Linked DNA regions of Bradyrhizobium diazoefficiens. The protein of the gene in region 2 interacts with the protein of the main gene of each other region in a pairwise test. Links are inferred from orthologs where the notes say so. Each region holds a gene or a part of one and is shown on either strand. Other genes may lie near its edges.

The links.
Region 1: the proteins of JJC00_RS27020 (region 2) and JJC00_RS21835 interact in binary tests that used the Escherichia coli proteins (3 or more experiments, as listed by UniProt). The link is inferred for Bradyrhizobium diazoefficiens from one-to-one orthologs.

What each region holds. Positions count from the first base shown.
Region 1 is NZ_CP067102.1:4,664,454-4,667,771, reverse strand. What follows is about bases 222-3,221. They hold JJC00_RS21835 (cysteine desulfurase), read left to right. Parts: upstream 222-1,097; coding sequence 1,098-2,345; downstream 2,346-3,221. Other genes in these bases: JJC00_RS21825 (HesB/IscA family protein), read left to right, coding at 2,763-3,173; JJC00_RS21830 (SUF system Fe-S cluster assembly protein), read left to right, coding at 2,342-2,713; sufD (Fe-S cluster assembly protein SufD), read left to right, coding at 222-1,101. In the rest of the region: more of sufD, read left to right, coding at 1-221; JJC00_RS21820 (TfoX/Sxy family protein), read left to right, coding at 3,304-3,318. UniProt on the Escherichia coli protein: Cysteine desulfurases mobilize the sulfur from L-cysteine to yield L-alanine, an essential step in sulfur metabolism for biosynthesis of a variety of sulfur-containing biomolecules.
Region 2 is NZ_CP067102.1:5,795,335-5,798,499, reverse strand. What follows is about bases 287-3,133. They hold JJC00_RS27020 (SufE family protein), read right to left. Parts: upstream 2,001-3,133; coding sequence 1,572-2,000; downstream 287-1,571. Other genes in these bases: JJC00_RS27010 (PAS domain-containing sensor histidine kinase), read left to right, coding at 2,915-3,133; JJC00_RS27015 (DUF5330 domain-containing protein), read right to left, coding at 2,068-2,505; JJC00_RS27025 (MucR family transcriptional regulator), read left to right, coding at 1,083-1,496; JJC00_RS27030 (DUF308 domain-containing protein), read left to right, coding at 287-919. Outside these bases: more of JJC00_RS27030, read left to right, coding at 50-286; more of JJC00_RS27010, read left to right, coding at 3,134-3,165. UniProt on the Escherichia coli protein: Participates in cysteine desulfuration mediated by SufS. Cysteine desulfuration mobilizes sulfur from L-cysteine to yield L-alanine and constitutes an essential step in sulfur metabolism for biosynthesis of a variety of sulfur-containing biomolecules.

The DNA.
Region 1 (3,318 bases), 1.1 Mb from region 2 along the record:
CCGCTCGCGGCCGCACCGGATGCAGCCGCGCTGAAGCGCGCCGCCGAGGCCGTGAAGGCGCATGCGATTGCGGGTGCCCGCAAGCTGGTGCTGGTCGACGGCGTGTTCGTGGCCGATCTCTCCGACGTGAAGGCGCTTGCCGCTGAGGTGGGATTCAAGACGTTGCGGGAGACGCTGGAGAAGGATGCCGGGCTGCTGAAGACCGCGTCCACCGACGCCGTGATCGCGCTGAATGCGGCGATGGCGACCGATGGCGTGGTGCTTTCGATTGCCGATGGCGCTCAGCTCTCCGCGCCGATCCAGATCATCCACATCGCGACCGCAGCTTCCGCGTCGGCCTTCACCCGGTCGCAGGTCGCGATCGGGAAGGGCGCTCACGCCACCATCGTCGAGAGTTTCGTTGCGGCTGGCGCCCAAGCCTACCAGATCAACGACGCCGTGCTCCTCACGGTTGGTGACGATGCCGACGTCGCGCATATCCGCCTGATGGACGATGCGCCTGACGCGGTGAACGTGACCTCGCATTTCGTGACGGTCGGCGCCAACGTCAAACTCAATTTCTTCAACATGACCACTGGCGCGGCCGTCAGCCGCCTGCAAGGCTTCATCACGCTGGGGGGCGAGGGCAGCGAGCTGTCGGCCAACGGCGTCAACCTGTTGCAGAAGACCGAGCATGGCGACACCACGCTGGTGGTCGACCACGCGGTGCCGAACTGCGTCAGCCGCGAAGTCTTCCGCGCGGTGATCGACGATCGCGCCCACTCTGTGTTCCAGGGCCGCATCATCGTCCGTCCCGACGCGCAGAAGACCGACGGCAAGATGATGACCCGCGCGCTGCTGCTCTCGGACGAAGCCGAGGCCGACAACAAGCCCGAGCTCGAGATCTTTGCCGACGACGTCTCCTGCGGCCACGGCGCCACTGCCGGCGCGCTGGACGACAGCCTACTGTTCTATCTGAAGGCCCGCGGCCTGCCGGAGAAGCAGGCCCAGGCGCTGCTGATCCAGGCCTTCGTGGGCGAAGCGATCGAGCAGATCGCCGATGATGGCTTGCGCGAGCACGTGATCGGCATTGCCGAACGCTGGCTGGAGCGCCGGTCATGAGCACGCATCCGGCAGTCAAGAACGGCGCCTATGACGTTGAACGGGTGCGTCAGGACTTTCCGGCGCTCGCCATGCAAGTCTACGGCAAGCCGCTGGTCTATCTCGACAACGCGGCCTCCGCGCAGAAGCCGAGCGTTGTGCTCGATCGCATGACGCAGGCCTATACGTCCGAATACGCCAACGTCCATCGCGGCCTTCACTACCTCGCCAACGCCGCGACCGAAGCCTATGAGGGCGGTCGCACCAAGGTTGCGCAGTTCATCAACGCGGCGCGCACCGAAGAAGTGATCTTCACCCGCAACGCCACCGAAGCGATCAATCTCGTCGCCTCGTCCTGGGGCGGCCCGAACATCGGGGAAGGCGACGAGATCGTCCTCTCGATCATGGAGCACCACTCCAACATCGTGCCCTGGCATTTCCTCAGGGAACGTCAGGGCGCCGTGATCAAGTGGGCGCCGGTCGACGACGAAGGCAACTTCCTCATCGACGAGTTCGAGAAGCTGCTGACGTCGAAGACCAAGCTGGTCGCGATCACGCAGATGTCGAATGCGCTCGGCACCATCGTGCCGGTCAAGGACGTCGTGAAGATCGCCCATGCCCGCGGCATTCCCGTGCTGGTCGACGGCAGCCAGGGCGCCGTGCACATGCCCGTCGACGTCCAGGATATCGGCTGCGACTTCTATGTCTTTACCGGCCACAAGGTGTACGGGCCGACCGGCATCGGCGTGCTCTGGGCCAAGTACGAGCATCTTGTCGCGATGCGCCCCTACAATGGCGGCGGCGAGATGATCCGCGAGGTCTCGCGCGAGGTCGTCACCTATGGCGATCCCCCGCACAAATTCGAGGCGGGCACGCCCGCGATCGTCGAGGCCGTCGGCCTTGGCGCCGCCATCGACTATGTCAATTCGATCGGCAAGGAGCGCATCGCCGCGCACGAGCACGAGCTCGTCACCTATGCCCAGGACAAACTGCGCGAGATCAACTCGCTCAGGCTGATCGGCACCGCGCGGGGCAAGGGCCCGGTGATCTCCTTCGAGCTCAAGGGCGCGCACGCCCATGACGTCGCCACCGTGATCGACCGTCAGGGCATCGCGGTCCGTGCCGGCACCCATTGCGTGATGCCGCTTTTAGAGCGGTTCAACGTGACGGCGACCTGCCGCGCCTCGTTCGGCATGTATAATACGCGGGAAGAAGTCGATCATCTGGCACAGGCGCTGCTGAAGGCGCGGGATTTGTTCGCATGAGTGACACGGCCGAAATCAAAGCCAATCCGATGGAGACCCATTCGGCGCTGCCGCCGGAGGAGACCGAGCGTCTCACGACCGAGATCATCGCCGGCCTCAAGACCGTGTTCGATCCGGAAATCCCGGCCGACATCTACGAGCTCGGCCTGATCTACAAGGTCGAGATCAAGGACGATCGCTCCGTCGACGTCCAGATGACGCTGACGACGCCGAACTGCCCAGCCGCCGGCGAGCTGCCGACCATGGTCGAGAACGCCGTCGCCAGCGTCCCCGGCGTCGGCGTGGTCGACGTCAAGGTCGTCTGGGAGCCGGCCTGGTCGCCGGAACGCATGAGCGACGAGGCCCGCCTCGTCCTCAATATGTGGTGACACGTAACCTTGATATTGAATTCGCTCCGCAACGGACCACATCACTGACATGACCCAAATTTCGTCAGGCTCGACACCAGCATCTACTCCGAAGCCGAAGCGGCCCCGCCCGCAGGTGATGCGGTTGACCGATGCCGCCGCCCAGCGCATCAGCGAGCTGACCCACCGCGCGGACTCCGAGATCGTGGGCTTGCGCGTCGGCGTCAAGAACGGCGGCTGCGCCGGTCAGTCCTATACGGTCGAATACGCCCACGATGTCCGCCCGACCGACGAGGTCGTCGAGGACAAGGGCGTCAAGATCCTGGTCGACCCCAAGGCCGTGCTGTTCCTGCTCGGCACCGAGATGGACTACAAGGCCGACAAGATGCAGGCCCAGTTCGTCTTCAACAACCCCAACCAGATCTCCGCCTGCGGCTGCGGCGAATCGGTCGAGCTGCGCCCGGCCAAGATCGACGGGTAAGCCCCAGCGTCATTGCGAGCGAAGCGAAGCAATCCAGGGTCTTTCCGCGGAGGGATTCTGGATTGCTTCGCTTCGCTCGCAATGACGGAGATGCTATGAGGGTTCGCTTGCTTGCGCAGGGAAGCCCTCGATGGACCGCGAATTC
Region 2 (3,165 bases):
GGCGTAGCAGCGGGTGTCGCGCGCGGATGCGCGACCGGGGGTGTGTTCGATGAGCGTGGCATTGTTGATTGCAGGGATTTTCGCCGTGGTGGCGGGCCTCCTTGCGGTCGCTTTTGGCTATTCGATCAGGGATTTCAGCCTCGGCAGCACGCTCATAACGAGCGGAACGATTGGCGTCTGCTCCGGAATGTTACTGGTCGGCCTCTACGTCGTGCTGCTCGAGTTGCAAGGCATCGCCCGCCGGCTGGCCGGGACGGCCGCAGCGTCGGAGGTTCGCGTGAGGCCGGTGCTGCCCCCGGGCCTCGCTGCGCCTGGCGCGGCTGCGCTGGAGCCGGCTCCGGCGATGCGGGCCGATCCGCAGCCATCGCCGGCCGCGCCGCCATGGCAGGCCGAAGCGCCCGCACGCGAGCGCCCGCGGGCCGAGGCACCGGCCGAGCCGGAACCGCCTCAGCCCCCGGCCGCCGCGCCGGAGGCGCCGCGCCGGCGCAACCTGATGTTCGCCTCGAGCTCGCGCAAGGAGCGCGAGCGCGCCGAGGCGAAGGCTGTGGAGGGCGCGCCGCCGCAAGCACATGCCGAGCCCGAGCATGCCGCGTTTGAAGCTCCGCCGGCGAACTTCGACGATGCCTGGCCGAAGCCGGACCGCGCGCGCCCGCCGGAGCCGCCCGCGGCGCGTCGCCCGCCGCCGCCACGGCCGGCGTCGACCTTCGAGCCTGTTACACCTCAGCCTGCCGCACCTCCACCGGTACCCGAGCCGCCGCCGGCAGAACAATCGCCGGTGACGGTGCTCAAATCCGGCATCGTCGACGGCATGGCCTATTCGCTCTATTCCGACGGCTCGATCGAGGCGCAGATGCCGGAGGGCATGATGCGCTTCGCTTCGATCGACGAACTGCGCGCCCATCTCGACCAGCGCGGCTGAAGCTTCGCTAGGGTCAAGTAAAGCCTCGCAATTGTTGCCGCGAGATCAGTAATCGGTTGATATTTTCCAGTCGTCGTATTTCAGCCAAACGTATTGTTGACAGTGAATACTTCACCGCCGCCAATGCACCGCGACGCAATCGGATAGGAGAGAGGTCGAGCCCATGTCGGATGCCGGGGCGAAGAATTTCATCGAGCTGACGGCGAGCATCGTGTCGGCCTATCTCAGCAACAACCCGACGCCGGCCGCCGAGATTCCGAACCTGATCAGCCAGGTGCACGGCGCGTTGACGCGGGTGTCGTCGGGCCGCGTCGAGGCGCCGCTCGAACCGGCAAAGCCCGCGGTCTCGCTGAAGAAGTCGATCGCGCCGGACTATCTGGTGTGCCTGGAAGACGGCAAGCGCTTCAAGTCGCTGAAGCGCCATCTGCGCACCCAGTACAGCATGACGCCCGAGCAATATCGCGAGAAATGGGGCCTGCCGGCCGACTATCCCATGGTCGCGCCGAACTACGCGGTGGCGCGTTCGCAACTGGCGAAGAAGATGGGCTTGGGACAGCAGCAGCGGAAGCGGAAGTAGAGGCGCGCCCAGTTTCGTAGGATTTCGTAGGTGGGCAAAGGCGCCCTTGCGCCGTGCCCGCCCTACGAGAACATCTCACGACGCTTCCGCGAGCGCCTCTTTCGCGTCGGTCTTGATGCGCTCGACCATCGAGCGCAGGCCGTTGGAGCGCTGCGGCGTCAGATGGTCGCGGAAGCCGAACTCGTTGAACACGGAGATCGCGTCGGTCTCGATGATCTCCTGCGGCGTGCGGCCGGAATAGAGCGCGAGCACGATCGCGACCAGCCCGCGCACGATATGCGCGTCGCTGTCGCCGCGATATTTCAGGATCGGCGCGCCATGGCCGCGATCGACCAGCTTCCGGAGCCAGACCTGGCTGACGCAGCCCTGCACCTTGTTCTCGGCCGAATGTTCTTCCTCGGGCATCGGTTCCAGGGTGCGGCCGAGCTCGATGACGTACCGGTAGCGGTCGTCCCAGTCTTCGAGCAGCTCGAAATTGTCCCTGATGTCGTCGATCGTCGTCATGATGGCCCGTGTTCCCGTTCAGGCTAATATAGGGACGGCGGCTGCCGAAATCGATAGGATTTGGGCCTTAATTCGCCATCTCCAGTCCGCGCCATTCCAGCGCGAGGTCGTCCTGGGTCAGCGTGTCGCGCGGCGCTTCGGTCGCGGCGGCGTCGCCTTCACCGGCGATCGCGATCGAGCCGGTGTGGTCGGGCGCTTTCTTGTCGGTCTTGTCGGTCTTGTCGTTCTTCTCGAGCTGCTCTTTCTTGTCGTTGATGATCTGGTAGATCTTCTTCGCGCCGTCCTGTGCCCGCTGGCCAATGATGGTTGCGGCCTGTCCGCCGACCTCGCAGGCCGCCGGCTGACGCTTGCAGAACTGGCTCATGTCGGAGACGGCCGCGGTCGCAGCCTGTACCGCGTCGGCAGCGCCGATCTGCGGCAGCTTGTCCGATTCGGGCGTCTTGTCCCGCGGCAGGAGCACCAGCACCAGCCCGAGCCAGAATGTGATGCGGAGCAGAAAGCGCATCTTGCGACCTGTATGTTAGATCCCGCCGCGGGCGATCTCCGCGCGACGCCGGACCTAGCAACTCTCGATAAATCGCAAGTGATTGCCTTCCGCTTAATTCGTAGAGAATTTGCGCAAGAATCTTCGCAGATCATGGTGTCGTAAATTTTCGATTGATGCGGGTGCCCGTGGTGCTCCTGGCCCCGCGCGTCCACCAATTCGAAACCATGAACGGCGCGGCGAAACCCTGTGTTCACCATCCCCGATGATGACATCGCCAAATCGCCTAAAAATCTCCGCGATGACGCGGTGGCGCGCCGCGGGCCGGACCGCCTTAGCACTCGTTTAAGGTCGCTCTGACACGTTGGCTCAACGACAAGGAGGCGTTCCGGCACGTCTTCAACGACGATTGAGCCGAAGCGCGAGACCCGTGACAGTTTTGAGTATCATCCGCGATTGTCTCGATGCGCTGCTGCATCCCTCCGCGCGTTACGATGCGCTGATGCGTGCGCGCCATCGGGCTTTCATGGCGCCGCGGCTTCTCGGAAGCCTGGCCGCCTTTGCCGCATTTCCCGTTTATCTCGTCCTGCGTGGCGCGCCGAGCGCGATCGAGGTCGCGGCCTTCGCCTGGCTGATCGCGCCGATCCTGTTGTCCTGGTTCCTGTCGCGCACCGGCCGCTA